2 regions of the Sphingomonas sp. AC411 genome follow, and region 1 is predicted to be linked to the other one. Evidence: riboswitches for the same ligand, from Rfam matches in the RefSeq annotation. Region 1 holds a riboswitch; the other holds the start of a gene.

Evidence for each region. Region 1 has a riboswitch for thiamine pyrophosphate ahead of AC0IX7_RS06710 (TonB-dependent receptor). Riboswitches for the same ligand answer to the same signal wherever they lie in the genome.
Region 2: it holds a riboswitch for thiamine pyrophosphate, as region 1 does, so the genes downstream of both, thiC (phosphomethylpyrimidine synthase ThiC) here and AC0IX7_RS06710 (TonB-dependent receptor) in region 1, are expected to answer to the same signal.

The regions. Positions count from the first base shown of each region.
Region 1 is NZ_CEEDAQ010000001.1:1,310,001-1,313,405, reverse strand. It holds gene AC0IX7_RS06720 (penicillin acylase family protein) at 1-156, opposite strand, end outside; gene AC0IX7_RS06715 (DUF6629 family protein) at 236-961, opposite strand; TPP riboswitch at 1,108-1,216, shown strand; gene AC0IX7_RS06710 (TonB-dependent receptor) at 1,298-3,405, shown strand, end outside.
Region 2 is NZ_CEEDAQ010000001.1:3,102,265-3,105,669, reverse strand. It holds partial or broken gene thiC (phosphomethylpyrimidine synthase ThiC) at 1-1,885, opposite strand, end outside; TPP riboswitch at 1,924-2,033, opposite strand; gene AC0IX7_RS15905 (outer membrane protein) at 2,459-3,337, opposite strand.

The DNA of each region.
Region 1 (3,405 bases):
AATTCCCCAATCGTCGCGCGTAATCGTGACGCGGGCGGCTTGCGCCTGCCACCGCGTCCGCTCGGTTGGCGGCGTACCACGCTGGGCCGCAAGCGGCGTACCCAACAGGGCCAACAGGATCACCGGAGTGCGCGCGCGTCGAAGAACCGTGGTCATGGGCGCAGCGTAAGGCGGCAAACGGCGAAAGACCATGCGTTGGCACAGCACGGCGGATCCGAGGGACGACGTCTCCATCTCAGGCGTGCGACGTAGTCCGTGACCGTGCGCGCCTCAGCCAGATGAGCAGGAAAGGCTGGTCGGCCACCGAGACGCCGTTGGGAGTCCGGATATCGATCTTTCGTCGATCGAACTGCCAATAGTGCATCACGCTGAGGATGGCGGCGTAGAAGCACCAGACCGAGGCGAACGCGTAGCCCTTGACCAGATGGACGATCGTCAGCCCGATCACGTTGACGACGCCGTAGGTCCTGACGACACGGTGGCTCGACAGCAGCAACGCGCCGCAGGTCGCCAGGATGTAGAAGACCGACACCATCATGTTGCTCGTCATCGCGTTCAGATACGCGATCGAGTGCTGTTCGATGAAAGCCTGGGTTGGAAACAACACGAGCCCGGCGATGTCCCACAGGCAGACCAGCGCGCCGGTGATCGTCAGGCCGACGATTGCAGTGCGACGCCAGCCGGGCGGCTCCATCAATGCCACAGCGGCCGGCATCAGCACCGGCAGGATACCGAGCGCGTAGACCGTGAACAGCAGCACGGCATGATCGAGCGCGACCTTGCCCAGTTCGCCGTGCAACGCCAGCCACACCAATCCTTCGCTGAATTGATGGAGGGCGAACAACAAAGGCACCGATGCGAAGAGCAGCGCGCGTGGCTCGCGGACGTGCCGCAACGTGGCTATGCCGATCGTGGCGAGTACCCCGGAGGCAGCGAAGCTTGCAGTCGCCGAAAAGCACATGCGCGGTCGTCCAGGCTGTTGGCGGTCCGCAGGGCGTGGCGTGTTTCCGGCCACATAGCCAGCGCCGCCTGTGCGTATCGCCGCCGCACACGCTGGCGCGACGGTGGCGATGACGCTTTCCAACGGCCGGTCGAGCGCCTAAGCGACGGAAATCCCCGGGGGCCGCTGATGCGCGGCTGAGAGGTGGGCTGCAGCCCATGACCCGCTGAACCTGATCCGGCTTATACCGGCGTAGGGAGGGTCTGCGGCTGGCCCGTTGTCCCTCCGATTGGAGTGGACGTGACGTTTTTCAGTGTTGGTTCTGTTGTGACTTCCGCCGGGCGCGAGCGCAGGCTCTTGGGGCGGGCGACCCTGCTCATCTCGGCAACGCTCGCGGCCTCGGCGGCCGGGGCGCAGGTATCCGATCCGGTCGAACCCGCCGAGATCCGGGTGGTCGGCAAGCAGGACCCGGCGGGGCTGCTCCCCGACCAGAAGGTGCCGCGCGCGCAGAGTGCGATCTCCGCCGACTTCATCGTCAAGCAGGCGCCGACCCTGAACGCGTTCCAGCTGGTGACTTTGCTGCCCGGCGCGAACGTCGCGTCGAGCGATCCGTACGGTCTGTCGACCAGTTCCAGCCTGACGCTGCGCGGTCTCGGCCAGGACGAGATCGGCGTGCTGATGGAAGGCGCGCCGCAGAACGACATCGGCTATTATTACGCCTATCCGTCGCAGTTCGCCGATCCCGAGAACCTCAAGCGGATCTCGCTCGCCCAAGGCTCGGTCGATATCGACTCCCCGACGCTCGGCGGTGCAGGCGGTTTACTGTCGCTATCGCTCGACGATCCGAAGGCGCGTCCCGGCGCGCTGGTCGACCTGTCGCTCGGCAGCTACGCGGCGCGGCGCGCGTTCGTCCGGATCGATAGCGGGACGATCGGCAACACCGGGCTGAAGGCGTTCCTGTCCTATTCGAACACGCGCGCGGACAATTGGCGGGGTGCCGGTTTCGACACGCGCCAGCACATCGACGCCAAGATCCTGAACGAGTGGGGCGCCGGCAACCGCGCCAGCCTTGCACTCTCGTACAACGACGCGAACTCGTCGAGCTACCCGAGCCCGACGCTCGCCGAGTGGAATGCGCAGGGCCGCGATTTCAATTTCGACGAGCGCTACACGGCAGGGAACACCAACTATTGGCGGCTGTACCGCGCGCCGTTCCGCAACCTCTACGCCTCCGCGCCGGTGCATATCGTGCTGAACGATCGGCTTGCGCTCGACAGCACCACCTATCTCCAGTTCGGTTACGGCAACTCGCCCTACGGGACGCAGCTGACCACCGAAGGCAATTTCCTCGGCACCGAGGCACTCGCCCAGCCGATCGCGCTGCCCGGCGCAGTCGACGGCGTGGCCACGGTGCTCGGCAACTATACCGGCGACCAGATGCGGACCGGCAACGTCAGCAAGCTCACCTTCAAGACAGGCATGCACACGCTGACCGCCGGGCTCTGGTTCGATTATGGCACCGATCGCGTCACCCAGTCGTACACGTCGATTGACGCCGATGGGCAGCCGTTCGACCGCTGGGGCTATCGCGCGAAAGCGATCCGCACCGCCGACGGCCGCCTGCTCGCCTATGAGAACCAGCGCACCGTCACCGTGACGAAGGGCTTCTTCCTCGCCGACAGCATCGCGCTGACGCCGCGGCTGACGATCGACGCCGGGTTCAAGGGCGTCAACGTCCTGCGCAACGGCCGCACCTATTTGCCCGGACCGCAGGACAAGGTGCGCAACGACAGCTTCGCCGCATTGCCGCGCGCCGCGATCCACTACCGGCTCGACGACCGCCAGCAGCTGTTCGCCAACATCACCACCAACTTCCGCACCCCCAACGAGTTCACGCTCTACAACAGCTATTTCGGTGGCGAAGTCGTCGTGCGTGGGACGAACGCGCTCAAGAACGAATATTCGGTCTCGCAGGAGATCGGCTATCGGTTCATCGGCGAACAGCTCTCCGCCTCGTTGACCGGCTTCCACTACAAGTTCCGCAACCGCCAACTCGCCACCGTGCTCGACCAGGGCGGCGCGCAGGTGAACGCCACGATCAACGCCGGTGGCCAGACCTCGTACGGCGTCGATGCGGAGATCGACTACCGCCCGGTCGCGGGTGTCAGCCTGTACCTATCGGGCGAATATCTGCGCGCGCGGATCGACGACGACCTGCCCGTCGGCGCGGACTTCCTGCCGACCAGGGGCAAGCACGCGGTGTCCAGCCCGACCGTCCAGTTCGGCGTCGGCGGGATCTACGACGACGGCCGCTTCTTCGGCAGCGTCGCGTCGAAATATATCGGCCGGCAATATGCGAGCTTCATGAATGACGAGCGCATCAAGGGCTATGCGACGCTCGACCTGTCGGTCGGCATGCACCTCGCCGACTGGCTCGACGGCAAGCGCACCGACCTGCGCGTCAA
Region 2 (3,405 bases), 1.8 Mb from region 1:
TTCGCGGAATTTTTCGCTCATGTCTGCCATGCCTTTTTCGGCTTCGGCGTGGGAGCCTCCGGCGAAGATCGCGCGGTTGGTGTCGGTCTGGTCGACGTCTTCCGCTAGGAACGTATCCGCCGGACTGTTCTGCTTCGCCGCGAAGTCGCGCACCTCCTGCGTGATCTTCATCGAGCAGAATTTTGGGCCGCACATCGAGCAGAAGTGGGCGGTCTTGGCGCCTTCTGCGGGGAGCGTCTGATCATGGTATTGTTCCGCCGTATCCGGGTCCAGCGAGAGGTTGAACTGGTCTCTCCAGCGGAACTCGAACCTTGCGCGGCTGAGCGCGTCGTCGCGCATCTGGGCGGCGGGGTGGCCTTTGGCGAGGTCGGCGGCGTGGGCTGCTAGCTTGTAGGTTACTACGCCGACTTTCACGTCGTCGCGGTCGGGGAGGCCGAGATGCTCCTTCGGCGTAACGTAGCAGAGCATCGCGGTGCCGTACCAGCCGATCATCGCGGCGCCGATACCACTCGTTATGTGGTCGTAGCCGGGGGCTATGTCCGTGGTGAGTGGCCCGAGCGTGTAGAAGGGCGCTTCGCCGCAGACTTCGAGTTGCTTGTCCATGTTCTCCTTGATCTTGTGCATGGGCACGTGGCCGGGGCCTTCGATCATGACCTGGACATCGCTCTTCCACGCGCGGTGGGTGAGTTCGCCGAGCGTGTAGAGTTCGCTGAACTGGGCTTCGTCGTTGGCGTCGGCGATGCTGCCGGGGCGCAGGCCGTCGCCGAGGCTGTAGGCGATGTCGTACGCCTTCATGATCTCGGTGATCTCGTCGAAGCGCTCGTAGAGGAAGCTCTCCTTGTGGTGGCTGAGGCACCATTTCGCCATGATCGAGCCGCCGCGCGAGACGATGCCGGTGACGCGTTTCGCGGTCATCGGGATGTAGGCGAGGCGGACGCCGGCGTGGATCGTGAAGTAATCGACGCCCTGTTCGGCCTGCTCGATGAGCGTGTCGCGGAAGATCTCCCAGGTGAGGTCCTCGGCGACCCCGCCGACCTTTTCGAGCGCCTGGTAGATCGGGACGGTGCCGATCGGGACCGGTGAATTGCGGAGGATCCATTCGCGGGTGTCGTGGATGTTGCGGCCGGTGCTGAGGTCCATGACCGTGTCCGCGCCCCAGCGGATCGACCAGACGAGCTTGTCGACTTCGGCGGCGACGTTGCTGGCGACCGCGGAGTTGCCGATGTTGGCGTTGATCTTGACGAGGAAGTTGCGGCCGATCGCCATCGGTTCGGATTCGGGGTGGTTGATGTTGTTGGGGATGATTGCGCGGCCGCGGGCGATCTCGTCGCGGACGAATTCGGGGGTTACGAAGTCGGGGATCTGGGCGCCGAAGCTTTCGCCGTCTCGAACGTAGTCTTTGAGCATGGCGCGGCCGAGGTTTTCTCGGGTGGCGACGTATTCCATTTCGGGGGTGATGATGCCGCGGCGGGCGTAGTGCATCTGGCTGACGTTGTGCCCGGGTTTGGCGCGGAGGGGCGTTTGATGCTGCCGGGGAATTGGGGGACGCCGCCGGAGCGATCTGGGCCGAGTTGGCCGTTGTCTTCGGGGCGGAGTTCTCGGGCTTCGTAGGATTCGACGTCGCCGCGAGCTTCGATCCAGGCGCGGCGGAGTTGGGGGAGGCCGGCGTTGATGTCGATTTGCGCGCGAGGGTCGGTGTAGGGGCCGCTGGTGTCGTAGACGCGTAACGGGGTTCGGAGCAGCTTGGGTCGAGGACGATCTCGCGCATGGCGACGCGGACGTCGGGGCTGGTCGGCACCGCGACGTGGATTTTCCGCGAGCCTCGGATCGGGCCGGTGGTTACGCCGATGTCTGCTGTCGGGGTGCGTGCTTCAAAATCGGCCATGCGCTTGCTCCTAAAGGTCTCGGAGCAAGGATTGCGGTTCTGTGGCGACCGCTCCTCCCTCCGCCGGTATCAACCGGATCAGGTTCAGCGGGTCGAAGGCTCCTGCCTTCCTCTCAAGCGCGGATTAGCGCTCCCCGGGGTGGGGTCAGCATAGGGGGATGGGGGTGGGGTGCAATGGGAAATTGGTGGTGTTGATCGGCGATGCACCTGCGCTTGGGGCACACCCTTCGACTTCGCTCAGGGCGAACGGGAGTGGGAGGTGGTGCCTTTGCGACCCTCCCCCGCCAGGGGGAGGTGGATGGCGATTGCCAGACGGAGGGGAGGTAAGAGATAACCTCTGTTGCGTGTCCTCCCCCTCCGTCACCTTCGGTGCCACCTCCCTGGCGGGGGAGGATTGAGGTTGTGCAGACAAAGGAAAAGGCCGCTGCCCTGGTTTGGGGCTGCGGCCTTTTCGACGTGTATTAGTAATCGCGTCCCCCTCCCCGTTCGTGCTGGGCGCAGTCGAAGCACCCTTGCACGTGGGGCTTACCCTTCGACTTCGCTCAGGGCGAACGGGGTGGAGGGTGCGCTACCTCAGAACCGGAAAGAAACGGTGCCGCGGAGGCTGTGCCAGCGGAACTGATCATCGCTGCGGCGGAAGGTGGTGCCGGCGGTGTTGGGCGCGAGCACGAACGGGTTGTTCGCCAGCAGCACCGGGCTGCCGGCGAGCGCGGTGCCGGCGGTGACCAGGACGCGGGCGTCGTTGTCCTTGTACTGGTGATAGGTGTATTCCATGCCGATCGAGATGTTCCGGGTCAGCTTCTGTTCGATGCCGCCGCCGCCGACATAGCCCCAGCGCTTGTTCGAGCCGGTGGCGGCGAACGCGTTGGCGGTGTTGGTGGTGAAGAACAGGTTGTCGATCTTGGCATAGCCGGCGCCGCCGGTGGCGTAGAACAGCGTGTTGCGCGCGGCGAGACCGGCGCGGACGCGGGCCGAAGCTTCCCATTTCAGCTTGCGGGCCATCGTGTAGCTGGCGGGCGTGGTCGAGAAGCCGGCGACGCTGTCGGTGATGTCGGACTTGCCGAATTCGCCGACCAAGCCGACCACGAACGGGCCGCTCTGCACGTCGAAGCCGGCGCGGCCGTAATAGGACCAGCCGTCATCGTCGTTGCGGCAGCCGTAATCGACGACGGCGGTGCGCGCGGAGCCGTTGCAGAAGCCCGGCGAGAAGGCGTTGGCGCCGGTGATGGTGTTGACGCTGTCGTTGAAATTGCCGTCGCCGTTGCGATCGAACAGGATCGACGAGCCGACGTCGTTGGGCTGGACGTCGTAACCGCCGGCCGCGCCGATATAGACGCCCGAGAACGGCTTGCTGTCACGGTCGGTGGTCATGTCCTGCGCGGCGGCGGGAACGGCAAAAATGCCCGCGGCGGCGAGACCGGCGAGCATGGTGAGCGTCGTGAAGTGTTTCATGGTCATTCCTCAAACAAGGATCGCGGCGCTCCTGAATGCGCCGCGATCCGAGGTTTCTGTTTCAGTCC